DNA from 2 places in the Arthrobacter sp. TJ-270 genome. Region 2 is predicted to be linked to the other one. Evidence: predicted binding sites of a transcription regulator. Region 2 holds the regulator's gene; the other holds the start of a gene.
What was found. The regulator HspR, encoded in region 2, represses chaperone genes until heat shock. The targets are predictions, from matches to a motif close to AAGTTGAGTCNNNNNGACTCAACTT.

Region 1 (6,584 bases), on a different contig from region 2:
GCGTCAGGCGCGATCTGTTCTGTGGTCGATTCCATGGGTGTTCACCTCGTGTGGATTTCTCCGGTTTCGGCGAAACGCGCTCCTTAGCGGTCACGACCGCCGACGACGGCATTGTGTCAGGACTCACATTAGTCGCTCGACTGTTAACAGTCAACAAGTAGGCCGAGGAGGCCCAGTTGTTTGCCCTTGTCTTGTATGCAGCCACCCCGCCGCACGGGTGGAACGTAAGTATGCTGGCTAAATGGTCGCAATGGACCCGCAACAGGGAAGGAAGAGACATGACGGCTGCGCTGCTGATTATCGATATGCAGAAGGCGTTCTTCGAGGATGAAACCCTCGGACGGCAGCAGGATCCGCTGGTCAAGGCATGTAACTCGGCCATCGCGGATGCCCGTGAAGCCGGTATTTCGGTCTATGTAATCCGCACGGAGCATCAGCGGGACAAATCGACGTGGACCCTGAGCATGCTCGACGACGACCAGGGATTCCTTTTCAGCGGCACGGAACAGGCGGAGCCCGTTGACGGGCTGGACATCGACGGACTTCCGGAATTGGTGAAGACACGGGACAGCGCCTTCTTCGGTACCGATCTACTGCAGCGTCTACGCAATCTCAGCGTGGATACGGTTGTCCTCGCCGGCGTAGCGACACACAACTGCATAGCTCAGACTGCGGCGGATGCGTACGCCAACAACGTGCGGGTGGCGTACGCGAAGGAGGCGATCGCCTCCACCAATGAAGAGTATGCGGAGAACGTCCTTGGTGTGCTGATGGACGAATACCGCCAGCAGTCCCTCAATGCAGAAGACGTCCGGAAGCTCTTCGCCGTGGGTCGGGCCTGAGCGGGGGAGCGCCTGGGCACCGGTGCCCTGAGGGTGATGCAGTCAATATCCGATGCTGTATCCGTCCTCGCGGTGGAAGAGGCGCCGTCCCGCACCGTCGTCAAGACGGACCCAGACTACTGAGGAATCGTCTGCGCGATCGTCCAATACTCCCGTGTATTGGTTGCCGGACTGGTGGCGCAAGGTGACCTGCTGGCCGCGCTTCAAAGCGGAAAAGTCGGTCAGGGACTGGTGCTGCGAAGTGGTCATGGAAGAGCCTCTCTGAAGTGTGACTGACGCCACACTATTGGGCCTTCCTGAATGTTTGGTGAATGGAGTCTGGACAAAAACTAGGCAAACAAGCAAAAAACTAGTGACAGCAAAACGACCTCAGCCCTTCCGCCACGCGTGGTCGTGAAGGTGCGAGCCGGCCTGCGGTCCCATCTGCAGCATCCCGCCGTCAACGGCCCACGACGCGCCGTTGACGTAACTGGCCGCCGGCGTTGCGAGGAAGGCGATCACTGATGCGACTTCCATGGCAGCACCTGGACGGCCGATCGGGATGCCGGGGCGGTCGACCTCTTTCGGGTCCTCATCCTCGGCATCATTCATTGGCGTGGAGATCTCACCAGGGAGGACCGCATTCACGGTCACGCCGAGATGGCTCAGTTCAAGCGCCATGGTGCGCACAAGCCCGCCGAGCGCATGTTTGGAAGCGTCGTATGCAGTGGAGCCGACGCGTGGCTGTTCCTGGTGCACGCTGGTGACGGCGATGATCCGTCCGCCGTTGCCGGCTTCGATCATTCTCTGCGCCGCGCGCTGCATGCAGATGAACGCGCCGTCGAGGTTGACCGTCAGGATGGTCCGCCAGGTGTCGAAATCTGTTTCGAGGAAGGGCATCGGCTTGTTCATGCCCGCGTTGTTGACGAAGACGTCGAGCCCGCCGAGCTCTTCTGCGAGGTGATCAACCACAGCTGCCCCCGCCTCGGGGTCGGAGGTGTCCAGGTGAGCGATCACCGCCCGGCGTCCGCGCTGCTCTACTTCCCGCGCGGTTTGCTTCGCCCCCTCTTCTCCGGAATGCCACGTGATGCCGACGTCCATTCCGGCCTCGGCGAGGGCCACCGCAGTCGCCCGTCCAATACCCGAGTTGGATCCCGTCACTATTGCAGTCTTTGGTGAGAATGTCATGCACCATCCTCCCCAAGGTCCGGCAGGCACCGCAAGGGTCGATAACCAGACAAAGGGTTATCGAAAAGTTAACTAAGCATGCTTTCTATTTCCACTTCATTGTGTCAGTCTGGCATTACCAGTGGCGGGAAGTGCTGTTCATCATCTCGCAAGAACAAACGCCGACGCCCCGCCACGCCGGCAGATCAGAGGGGATATAGCAATGGCATCCACACACTCATCGGACCCGGGAGTTACAACCCGAAGCAACATCCAGAAAGCCGCGCTCGCAGTCGGAATAGTCTTCCTGCTTATCGGTATCCTCGGATTCATTCCGGGCATCACCAGCAACTACGATCAGTTTTCCATTGCGGGTCCTGGCTCGGAAGCGTTCCTGCTCGGGATCTTCCAGGTCTCCGTCCTGCACAATATCGTTCACCTCCTGTTCGGCGTAGCTGGTGTGGTAATGGCGAAATCGGCGACCGGCGCCTATAACTTCCTCCTGTGGGGAGGCGTTATCTATGCCGTTCTGTTCATCTATGGGCTGATTGTCCCGCATGACTCAGATGCCAACTTTGTCCCCTTCAACGCAGGGGACAACATCCTGCACCTGGTCCTCGCTATCGCCATGATTGCTCTCGCGCTTGCGCTGCGGGACAAGCACCGCACGGTTCGAGGCCGGTAACCTTCCAGAGGAGAAAGAACGACGACGGGTCGCAGCCCGTCGTCGTCGTTCTTTTTGCTGTGGTTCGGTGAAGGGGGATTAGGCTTCCACAGCCTTGTCGCCCCGTACCGGCTGGGCGTCCTCGCCTGAGACCACCTCGATCTTGCGGGCCTTCGCGCGCTCGCTGACCGGGATGGTGACGCTGAGGACACCGTTCTCATACCGTGCGGAGATGGCGTCAATGTCGATACCCTGACCAAGGTTCAGCTGCCGGAGGAAGGATCCGCTGTCACGTTCGCGGGTGAGCCACTTGACCCCCTCAACGTTGCGCAGCGTGCGCTCGGCGCGGATGGTGAGCAGCTGCCCGTCGACGTCAATATCAACTGACCCCGGGTCAATGCCGGGAAGGTCAGCGCTGAGGATGTAGTGGTCGCCCTCGCGGTAGAGGTCCATCGGCATCAGGCGCAGGCCCTGGCGGGTATCCAGAAGTGCGCCGGCCACGCGGTCCAGTTCGCGAAATGGGTCGAATTTCATAGCCATGATGGTTCACTCCCTGAGAATATCTAGTGTGCTGGGGTTGAGCCTTGTTCGCTCAACCTGTAGGTAGATTAGCACTCGACCCCATGGAGTGCTAACTCCTTTTTGTTCGCTCATAACGAACGCAAGCCCACGAAAAAACCCGTCCCGCGGGTGGCGGGACGGGCTACGAACAGTGCCTGCGCGGGGCCTCGATCCCCGGGCCTTCCGCGTGTGAAGCGGATGCTCTACCAGACTGAGCTACACAGGCAAATAGTTCCCAGTCAGTTTAGGGCATCGATGGAGTGATCACGCAAACGCCCCTTTCGGTGGATATTCGGGCGGACACTAAGTAGCCTGTCTATCCCGGCCTGTCTCGGGACATCCCAGCGGGCGAGCACTTCTCGAAGCCAGCGAAGGAGTTTGTCATGAATGATCAGGACATTTTGGCGCGGATTCAGTCCCTTGTCGATGAGGAGCACGGACTGCGCGATTCCTCCCCCGATGAGAGTGACTCCGCCGAAGACCGGCGGGGCCGCCTGCGGCGGGTCGAGGAGGAACTCGATCAGTGCTGGGATCTGCTCCGCCAGAGGCGGGCAAAGCAGGATGCGGGGGAGAGTCCCCAGGAGGCAGAGGCCCGGCCGATCGACCAGGTGGAGGGGTACCGCCAGTAAGCTGTCCCGTCCACGACGGGAACGGCGACGAAGATCGTGTACAGAGTGGAAGGAACCCCCATGGAAAACCTGAAAGCATTTGCGCTGATCTGCACGCTCAGCCCCTCACCCGCTGAATCGAGCTCTGGCCTTATGGCCAGCCGCATTCTCAGCAAGCTGGAGGAGCAGGGTGTAACGACGTCGTCGGCCCGGGTCGTGGACTACAACGTGGCTCCCGGCGTGGAAATCGACATGGGTGAGGGGGACCAGTGGCCGCAGCTCCGGCGGCAGATCCTGGACGCGGACATTTTCCTCCTCGCCGCTCCAATCTGGGTGGGCCACATGAGCAGCATTGGGCAGCGCGTGTTTGAGCGGCTGGATGCGGATCTGTCCTCCACCGATGATGACGGCAGGCCTATCATGTACAACAGGGTGGCACTCACCGCCGTCGTCGGGAACGAGGACGGCGCCCACCACGTCACCGCGGAGATGCATCAGGGTTTGAACGACATCGGCTTCACGGTTCCTGCCCAGGGCGGCGTGTACTGGGTGGGAGAGGCGATGCAGACGGTGGATTTCAAGGACCTCGACCAGGTGCCTGATCCGGTTGCCTCGACCATTTCCGCTATGACTGCGAACGCGGTTCACCTCGCGAAGTCGTTGAAATCGGCGCCCTACCCTGCGCCGTAGCATCGAGTTGGCAGGCAAGGCGGTGAAGAGCCCCAGGAGGGTTAAGTCCTGCCCGATCGCGAATACTTCAACGGAAAATAGGCGAGGCGCTTGGAGAATCACCAGAACGACCGCGACGCGCGACGGCGGGAACTCGGCAACACACCCGGCCCGGTCGAGGATGAGATCGAGGAGTCGTTCGACCGAACCGTCGACGAAGGTGCCCAGCGCCTGCACCGCACTTTCCCCGATGTCCTCATCACAGGGCTGTTCGGTGGTTTTGAAATAGGCATCGGCGTCATGGCCTACCTGGCGGTACTCCATCAGACGGATAGTCATCTACTGGCTGGAGTCGCATTCAGCGCCGGTCTGATAGCGCTTCTCCTCGCGAAAAGTGAGCTCTTCACTGAGGGTTTCCTTGTCCCGATTGCTGCCGTCACTGCCAAGCAAGCCACTATTGGCCAACTCGGCAAACTGTGGGCTGGCACATTGTTCGCTAACCTCGCGGGCGGCTGGCTCTTCATGGCGTTGGTGATGACAGCCTTCCCGCAGTGGACCCCGACCGTCGTCACTGCGGCCGAACACTACGTCGGCGCCGGCTTCAGCTGGCAGACAGTGTGCCTGGCCGTGCTTGGCGGCAGCACCATCACGCTCATGACGCGGATGCAGCACGGGACCGAGGCGATGAGCGGCAAGCTGGCCGCCGCCGTCGTCGGAGGCTTCCTGCTGTCAGGGTTGCAACTCTTCCACTCGATCCTCGACTCGCTGCTGATCTTCGGCGCCATTCAGACCGGTGCCGATATCAGTTACCAGGACTGGCTGGGCTGGTTCAGTTACACCGTGGTGTTCAACGTCGTCGGGGGCATCCTGCTGGTCACAGCGCTCCGGCTGGTACGGGACCGAAAACTCCTGGAGAAGGAACGCGAAGAAGCGCCCGAAGACCCACTGGTCGGGGGCCAGGCGTCCTGACTAACGATTCCGGGCCAGCCAGCCCAAGGTCAGGCTGCCCATGGTCCGGCGGAAGCCGCTCTCTCCCTGCGTCACTTCCAGCGCCGCCCAGAGCATTAGGCACCCCTTACTGGCTGCCGAGAGCGCCTGCCGGTTCTTTTCCTCAAGCGCCATCATGGATGCCGCGCCCAGGAGCGCCCATCCAATGATGGGAGCGTTGGGCGGGCGCACCACTGTCTGCTGCCCCAGATCATTCCGTATGAATCCCATCATGCGCCTTTCTTTGATGCTGCTTTCGATGTTTTCTTTGTACCCGCCGCGGTCTTCTTTTCGCGGTTCTTCTCGACGCTGCGGCGAAGTGCTTCCATGAGGTCGAGCACGTTCCCTGACCCGTCGCCCTCTTCACCTTCCCCGAACGTTTCCTCGGTATCGAGAGCTTCGCCCTTTTCGAGCTTCGCCTCGATCAGGGTACGCAGCTGTTCCTGGTACTCGTCCTTGAAATTCTCGGGATCGAAGTCGGAGGAGAATGACTCGACCAGGGCCGCGGACATTTCCTTCTCCTTGGAGGAGATACGCACCTTCTCGTCGAGGGACGGGAAGGTGGCCTCCCGTACCTCGTCCCGCCAGAGGAGCGTCTGAATCATCAGTACGTCACCGCGCACGCGCAGCGCCGCGAGCCGTGACTTCTGTCGGAGAGAGAACTGCACGATCGCAGTCCGGTCAGTTTCTTCCAGCGTGCGCCGGAGCAGGACGTACGCCTTCGTCGATTTTGAATCGGGCTCAAGGTAGTAGGCGCGGTCGAGCATGATCGGGTCGATCTGGTCGCTGGGAACGAACTCGACCACCTCGATCTCGCGGCTCTTTTCCACGGGGAGCGACGCAAGGTCTTCGCTGGTGAGGACGACGGTGCGCTCGCCGTCGTCGTACGCCTTGTCGATGTTCTTGTACTCGACGATTTCTCCGCAGATTTCGCATCGGCGCTGGTAGCGGATTCGGCCGCCGTCCTTGTCATGGACCTGATGGAGGCTGATGTCATGGTCCTCCGTGGCGCTGTAAACCTTCACAGGGACGTTGACCAGCCCAAACGCTACTGCGCCTTTCCAGATCGCTCTCATGTTCCTAGTGAACCAGTGTTGCCCGTGCCGG
Region 2 (6,584 bases):
CGAACGTTGAGAAGCACGTCGGTGAGTTGTTCGGCGACGAGCGGTACACGCAGATGGCCAATCCCCTCAGCGGCTCAGAGGACTTCTCCCGGGTGCTGGCGGCCGTGCCCGGGAGTTTCGTTTTCCTGTCCGCCGTCCAACCGGGTGTCGATCCGGCGGGAACCGCGTTCAACCACTCCCCCTACGCCACCTTCGACGACAGCATCCTCGCCGACGGCACCGCCCTCTATGCGCAACTGGCAGTGGCGCGGATCGCCGAGCTTTCGGGCGCCTGACCCGTCCGGACCGCCGGCTTGGCGTGCCTCGCTACGCTTGTACCGATGAGCACGCACCCTGAGCCCCAGCCCTTCCCTGCCCAGCCCGTCTCCTTCGTGCGCCGCGGCTCACGACTCCAGGGCCGCCGTCGTGATGCATGGGCGGAGCTGTCCGAAGGCCTCGTCGTGGAGGTTCCGCGCAGTTCCGCGGCGGACACTTCTGTGGACCCCATGTGGGAGTACGACGCCGCTGCCTCCTTCGGGCGCGATGCACCCCTGGTGATCGAGGTCGGATCGGGACTGGGTGAAGCGGTGGCGCATGCAGCAGCCGAGCACCCCGCGCGCAACTTCCTCGCCCTCGAGGTGTACAAGCCGGGGCTGGCCCAGACCCTGCTTCGAATTGACCAGCGGGGGCTGACCAACGTGCGCGTCGCGCAGGTGAACGCGGCAGAAGCCCTGGCCACGATGATCAGTCCCGCGTCGGTCGCCGAACTGTGGGTCTTCTTCCCCGACCCCTGGCACAAGACCCGCCACCATAAGCGCCGGCTCGTCAAGGACTCCTTCATCGAGCTGGCCGGGCGCGTGCTGGAACCCGGCGGCATTCTGCGCCTCGCCACCGACTGGTCGGACTACGCGGCGCAAATGCGCGAGGCCGCCAACGCCTCACCATTGTTCGAGAACCTGCACGAGGGCGAACGCGCCGGGGGGGACAGTCCCCTGACCCAGGTGTGGGCCAGCGGCGTCGAGCACGAAGTCGGCGGGACCCCCCGCCGTGAGGGACGCGAGCCCGCCGGTACGGCCTCGGCCCGCGAAGGCGAGGACATGCTCGGAGGCTGGGCACCGCGTTTCGAGGGCCGGATTCTCACGAGCTTTGAAAACAAGGCCCATGACGCTGGCCGCATGATCTTCGACCTGGCGTACCGGCGGGTGTTTTAGCCGCTGCCGTCAGGCGCGCACGTCGTAAAGGTGATGGACGACGTCGTGCAGTCCGTACTGCGCGAGGTTTGCGACAGTGAATCCCGACCCATTGCTTCGCCGCCCTACACGGTCCCAGTCCGTCTCCGAATCCAGCAGCGCGGTGTACGCCTCGCCCACATCTGCAAGCTCGCCTGCCACCCTGGCCGGATCCTCGGCGGCGTAGTTTTCCTCCTGTGCCGTGCGGTCCTGGTCCCAGTTCTCGAAGAGCGGGTCCTCCTGCGCCAACATCAGTTCCGTGCGTTCAGTGAACAGCACGTAGACGTCCCGGACGTGGGCAGCATACTCAAGTGCTGACCAGGTGCTCTCGTCGGGGCGGTCGCGAACGTCGGCCCGTTCGAGGACGGTCCGCCACCGAGGCAGATCTGCTCTGTGTTGCTCCGCGATGCGATCAGGCGGATAGTCTGCCGGGTCGAATCCGCATTCGGTGCAGGCTCGTTCCAACACCCAGGTCCAGTCCTTGGTATCCGGTTCAATTGCCATAGATCGAAGCGTATCCGGGTGCGGCGTTGAAGCGCCCGCTACGGCGCAACTCGAGCGCAGCAGCCTTGCCGAACGCGCTCAGCGCCGCCTTGCTCGCGGAGTACGCCGCCATGCCTCCGGTGGGACTATCGGCGACGACAGCGCTGATCTGGACCACCTGGGATCCCTTGCTCAGCCGCGGGACAACAACCCGGAGGAGCCGGGCGAAGCCCACGAAGTTGGTGAGCAGCAGCTCGTCCAGAGTGTCATCGTCGAGCTCCGCGAGGGAACCGAATGCCACGACGCCCGCGGCATAAACCACGCCGTCCAGAGGCTCGTCATCCAACGTATCGGCGATGCGGGCGGGCCCTCCGGGCAGGGTGAGATCAGCAGCGACGGACCGGGCGCCCAACCGATGAGCGACAGCGCTGAGTTTCGCTTCATCGCGTCCGCTGAGGATCAGCCGCGCTCCCCTTGCGTCCAGTTCTGCAGCTATGCGCGAACCGAGCTGGCCCGTTGCTCCTACCACCAGGAACTGTTTGCCGCGGATGTCGGCGGCGTTGGTCTCACCCATGACCTGAGCCTAGCAACCCGCCCTGACGCTTCCCTCCCGGGCCCGCAAGGCCTATGCCTGCCCTCGACGGCGGTCCTGTGCCTTTTCTTTCAGCTGCCGGAGTTCCTGCTCGGCTGCCTCACGTGCCTCGAGCTCGCCGAACGCCTGTTCGAGCTTCCCGGAGGACGGGTCCGACCAGGTGAGTTCCTCTTGGGCTGCCTGCAGATGCCTCAGACGCCTGGCTTCCTGCTCCGCCTCGCGCGCGGCACGAGCGGTTTCCACACTGCTTCCCGCTGAAGCGGACACCGCACCCTGAACGTCCAGCGCCGCCTGGGTGGCGCCGTGCTGGGCCTTGAGGGATTCGTAGCGGACTGCATTTTCCTGCAATGAGGTTTCAAGCCGGTACAGGTCTGCTTCGAGGGAGTGGAACTGCTGATCGACGCCATCGCGCTGGCGGGTCAGAGCCTCGAGCCTTTTCTGCACGTCCAGTGCACGGCGAAGCGCGGCCCGGGCGGCGTCGTCGTTGTTGTCCGCAACCGCGCGTTCCGCCTCGCGGTTGCACGCGTCGAGGTCTGCCGCTGCCTGCCGGGCGAGGCTGTCGACCCGGTGCCGTACAGCGGCGAGGTCGGCAACACTGCGGCGGGCACGGTCGAGGTTTTCCTCCTGTTGCCGCTGGGTCTGCCCGAGCGCGGCGATGGGATCGACCGGTTCAGGAGCGTTGCGGCGCGAGGAAAGGATGCGTGAGATGCGGCGGCGTACAGACACTGGTCCTAGGCCCGCCGCGTGCCGGTGCCGTAGGCGGCATTCCAGGTCCTCAGGGCACCGATTTCCGTAGTGAGGCGCGAGGTGGCGCGCTCAAGCTGCCTGCTGCCGGAGACCTGATGAACCTCGAGAAGGGCCCGACGCAGCTGAGCCGACAGTTCGCAGAGGGAGTTGACCTGCTCGCCGATGCCGCCTGCAAGGTCTTCACGGAGCGCCCTGTTCGGTTCCCGTCCGGCAAGCGCAAGGCGTTCACCGAGTACGGCTTCGGCCCGGGTGAGATCCTCAGCGGTTGCAGCCAGGTCCCCCGTGGGAGAACCCTGTGCGATAGCCGCCGCAACGGAGCGGCGGGTGGCGTCCGTGGAGCGCTCAAGCTGGAGCCGGAGCCTGGCGAGCTCCCGTGCCGATGCATCCGTGGAGAAGGACCGCAGGCGGCTGGACCCGCGCTCGATCCGGCGGCGGAGGACCCCCGAACGGCGGACACGGCGCACGAGCAACCAGGTACCGGTTGCCGCACCGATGGCCAGCACACCCAGGACCGCTCCACCAAAGAGGAGGAGCTGGAGAACACCCTCCAGCAGGACTTCCGCGGCGTCAGCGAACTCTGAATCAGGCATGTATACAAGTGTGCCGTGGAATTGGAGGTTGCGCTACGTGGGGGCCCTCAGCGGGAGGGATCCCCGCGCCAGATCATGAGTGCCTGGCTGCGCGGGCGGGGACGCTGGCCCCGGGCGAGGGTGACGACGTCACCCGCGAGACCGGCAGCGAAGACACGGCTGGTCTCCGATTTCCGTCGCTGTGCCAGCTCTTCGGTGAGTTCGCTGACCCTGTGCTGGAGCGCCATGACCTGATTCTCCAGTTCAAGGATGCGCCGGATCCCTTCCAGCGAGACGCCCTCATGGGACAGCCGCTGCACTTCGCGCAGGACATTGACATCGCGCTGGGAATACCGGCGGGCCCGCCCCGGCGCCCTGCTGGGAGTGACGAGGCCCAGCCGGTCGTACTGACGCAGCGTCTGGGGATGCATGTCTGCCAGCTCCGCCGCCACGGAGATCACATAGATCGGCATATTGATATCAACAGACATGGTGTCGCTCCCTTCTGCTGGCTAGATTCCCCACACCCTAAAGCCGCGCCTTCTCGGCGAGGTTGTTACGCGGATCGGCATCCTTCGTGGCGGTGGCGAATGCTTCGACGGCGGCCGCTGCATCCTTGTTCAGATTCTGCGGAACGACGACGTCGATGGTCACCAGCAGATCGCCGGTACCCTTCGAAGTCTTCACTCCACGGCCCTTGACCCGCAGGGTCCTGCCGGACGGAGTACCCGCCGGCACCTTCACCTTGACGATCTCACCGTCCAGGGTGGGCACCTCCACCTGCGCACCGAGCGTTGCCTCGGGGAAGGTCACGGGTACGTGCACCCGGATGTTGTCGCCGTCGCGTTGGAAGAACGGATGCGGCTTCACATTCACCGTGACCATGAGGTCACCGTTTCCTGCGTGCCCGGTCTGACCCTTTCCGCGTACACGGACCTTCTGTCCGTCACGGATGCCGGGAGGAATACGAACGTCGATCACCTCGCCGGAGGGCTCACGCAGGCCGATCGTGGTGCCGCGGATGGACCCGGCGAAGGAGATGCTGGTGCTCGCCGTGCGGTCTGCACCCTTGCGCGGCGGTGCCTGATACCCGGGGAACCCACCGCCCCCGGGGAATCCACCGCCGGAAGAGTAGCCGCCGCCTCCGCCGAACAGATCGGCGAACTCCGGAGGCAGGTTGCTGCCGCCGCCGAAACCTCCACGCTGGCGACCCGCCGTCTGACCGAAGAGGTTCCCGAACATGTCGTCAAAGCCGGCACCGCCGCCTGCCCCGCCCGGGCCGCCCGCGGTGAAGCGTGCTCCGCTTCCCATGGCGCGGATCGCGTCATACTGCTGACGCTCCTCGGGATCGGACAGCACCGAGTAGGCCTCGGAGATGTCCTTGAACATCCGGTCCGAGCCGCCGGTGCTCTGGTTCTGGTCGGGGTGGTGCTTGCGCGCGAGCTTCCGGTAAGCCTTCTTGATGTCGGCGTCGGAGGCGTCCTTGGGCACGCCAAGGATCTTGTAGAAGTCCTTGTCGACCCAATCCTGACTAGCCATCTGACCCCTCCTCTCTCTTGAACTTTAAGTTGTCCTGTTCGTGGAAGCATTGCCGCCGTCCCCTCCGAGGAAGGGGGCTTTAATATTCCGAGGGCCGCCAGGCCCGTAGGAATTTCGTTGCCCCCGTTCGGAGGGGACGGCGTGCTCAGCTACTCAGGTACCGCTACGATCACCTGGGCTGCGCGCAGGACGCGGTCACCCTTCTTGTAACCGGCGCGGAGGATCTGGCTGACGCTGTCGAACTGGACGTCCGGGCTTGGCTGCTGGATGAGCGCTTCGTGGACGTTCGGGTCGAACTCCACGCCGGTCTCATCGATGCGCGAGAGACCGTAGGTTTTCAGCGCGTTCTCCAGCTTGGTGGAGATAGCGGCGAAGGGCCCGTCCGCAAGGTCGCCGTGCTGGCGGGCGGCGTCAATGTCGTCGAGCACCGGCATGAGCGAGTTCAGTACCCCGATCACTGCCATATCCCGTGCGACGTCGCGGTCCCGCTCCACCCGCTTCCGGTAGTTTACGTACTCGGCCTGAAGCCGGAGCAGGTCATTCCGAAGCTCGGCCTCAACGTTGGTGGACGCCTGAGGAAGCTCTTCCCCGCCACCGGCCTCATTGAGGATCGCTTCTGCCTGCGCCAGTGCATCAACACCGGCGTCCGCTCCGTCCAGGTGCACCGGGTCCGAGGCATCCTGCCCGGTTCCGGCGCCGGGCTCCTGGCCGGCCCCCGCGAAGGGTGCCGAGCCAGGGGTGCCCGTGCCGTCTGTTTCGGCTGTGCCGTGCTGCCCACGGATCTCCCCAGTCTCCGGGTCGATCTTCCGGTTATCTCGGAAGCTCACTGGCTCTGAGTGTTCCTCTTCGTTTCCGTGGTGCGGCATGGCTACTTCTTCTCGTCTTCGTCAACGACCTCGGCATCGACGATGTCTTCGTCGTCAGCCTTGGATCCGTTTTCGCTGGGCTCACCGGTGGGGGTAGCGCCGGGACCGGCGGCACCTTCCTGCTGAGCCTGGGCGTAGATGGCCTCGCCGAGCTTGGTCTGGGAGGTCTGCAGCTTCTCGAAGGCAGCCTTCACCTCGTCGTCGTTATCCTGCGACTCCAGAGCCTTCTTGAGTGCATCGACGTCGGACTGCACCTCGGTCTTGACATCTTCGGGCAGCTTGTCGGAGTTGTCGTCGATGAGCTTGCCAACGGAATAGGCCAGCTGCTCGGCCGAGTTGCGGACATCCGCGGCCTCACGGCGCTGCTTGTCCTCGGCAGCGTGCTCTTCAGCCTCACGGACCATGCGGTCGATGTCTTCCTTCGACAGCGCGGTGCCGCCGGTGATGGTCATTGACTGCTCCTTGCCGGTGCCCTTGTCCTTGGCGGACACGTGCACGATGCCGTTGGCGTCAAGGTCGAAGGTGACCTCAACCTGAGGAACACCGCGCGGCGCCGGTGCAATACCGGTGAGCTCGAAGG

Region 1: the regulator HspR is predicted to act here: its motif matches at 3,227-3,251, upstream of AC4D2M_RS07750 (Hsp20/alpha crystallin family protein).

What each region holds. Positions count from the first base shown of each region.
Region 1 covers NZ_JBZCNB010000003.1:114,708-121,291, forward strand. Annotated here, with positions in the region: gene AC4D2M_RS07725 (transketolase) at 1-35, opposite strand, end outside; gene AC4D2M_RS07730 (cysteine hydrolase family protein) at 279-842, shown strand; gene AC4D2M_RS07735 (hypothetical protein) at 885-1,091, opposite strand; gene AC4D2M_RS07740 (SDR family oxidoreductase) at 1,212-2,009, opposite strand; gene AC4D2M_RS07745 (DUF4383 domain-containing protein) at 2,212-2,673, shown strand; gene AC4D2M_RS07750 (Hsp20/alpha crystallin family protein) at 2,752-3,192, opposite strand; tRNA gene AC4D2M_RS07755 (tRNA-Val) at 3,366-3,439, opposite strand; gene AC4D2M_RS07760 (DUF2630 family protein) at 3,597-3,842, shown strand; gene AC4D2M_RS07765 (flavodoxin family protein) at 3,903-4,511, shown strand; gene AC4D2M_RS07770 (formate/nitrite transporter family protein) at 4,602-5,459, shown strand; gene AC4D2M_RS07775 (hypothetical protein) at 5,460-5,711, opposite strand; gene ku (non-homologous end joining protein Ku) at 5,708-6,553, opposite strand.
Region 2 covers NZ_JBZCNB010000001.1:779,301-785,884, forward strand. Annotated here, with positions in the region: gene AC4D2M_RS03670 (M20 metallopeptidase family protein) at 1-275, shown strand, start outside; gene trmB (tRNA (guanosine(46)-N7)-methyltransferase TrmB) at 321-1,190, shown strand; gene AC4D2M_RS03680 (DinB family protein) at 1,200-1,712, opposite strand; gene AC4D2M_RS03685 (SDR family NAD(P)-dependent oxidoreductase) at 1,702-2,265, opposite strand; gene AC4D2M_RS03690 (PspA/IM30 family protein) at 2,317-3,009, opposite strand; gene AC4D2M_RS03695 (hypothetical protein) at 3,015-3,620, opposite strand; gene AC4D2M_RS03700 (heat shock protein transcriptional repressor HspR) at 3,668-4,090, opposite strand; gene AC4D2M_RS03705 (DnaJ C-terminal domain-containing protein) at 4,128-5,138, opposite strand; gene AC4D2M_RS03710 (nucleotide exchange factor GrpE) at 5,288-6,004, opposite strand; gene dnaK (molecular chaperone DnaK) at 6,007-6,584, opposite strand, start outside.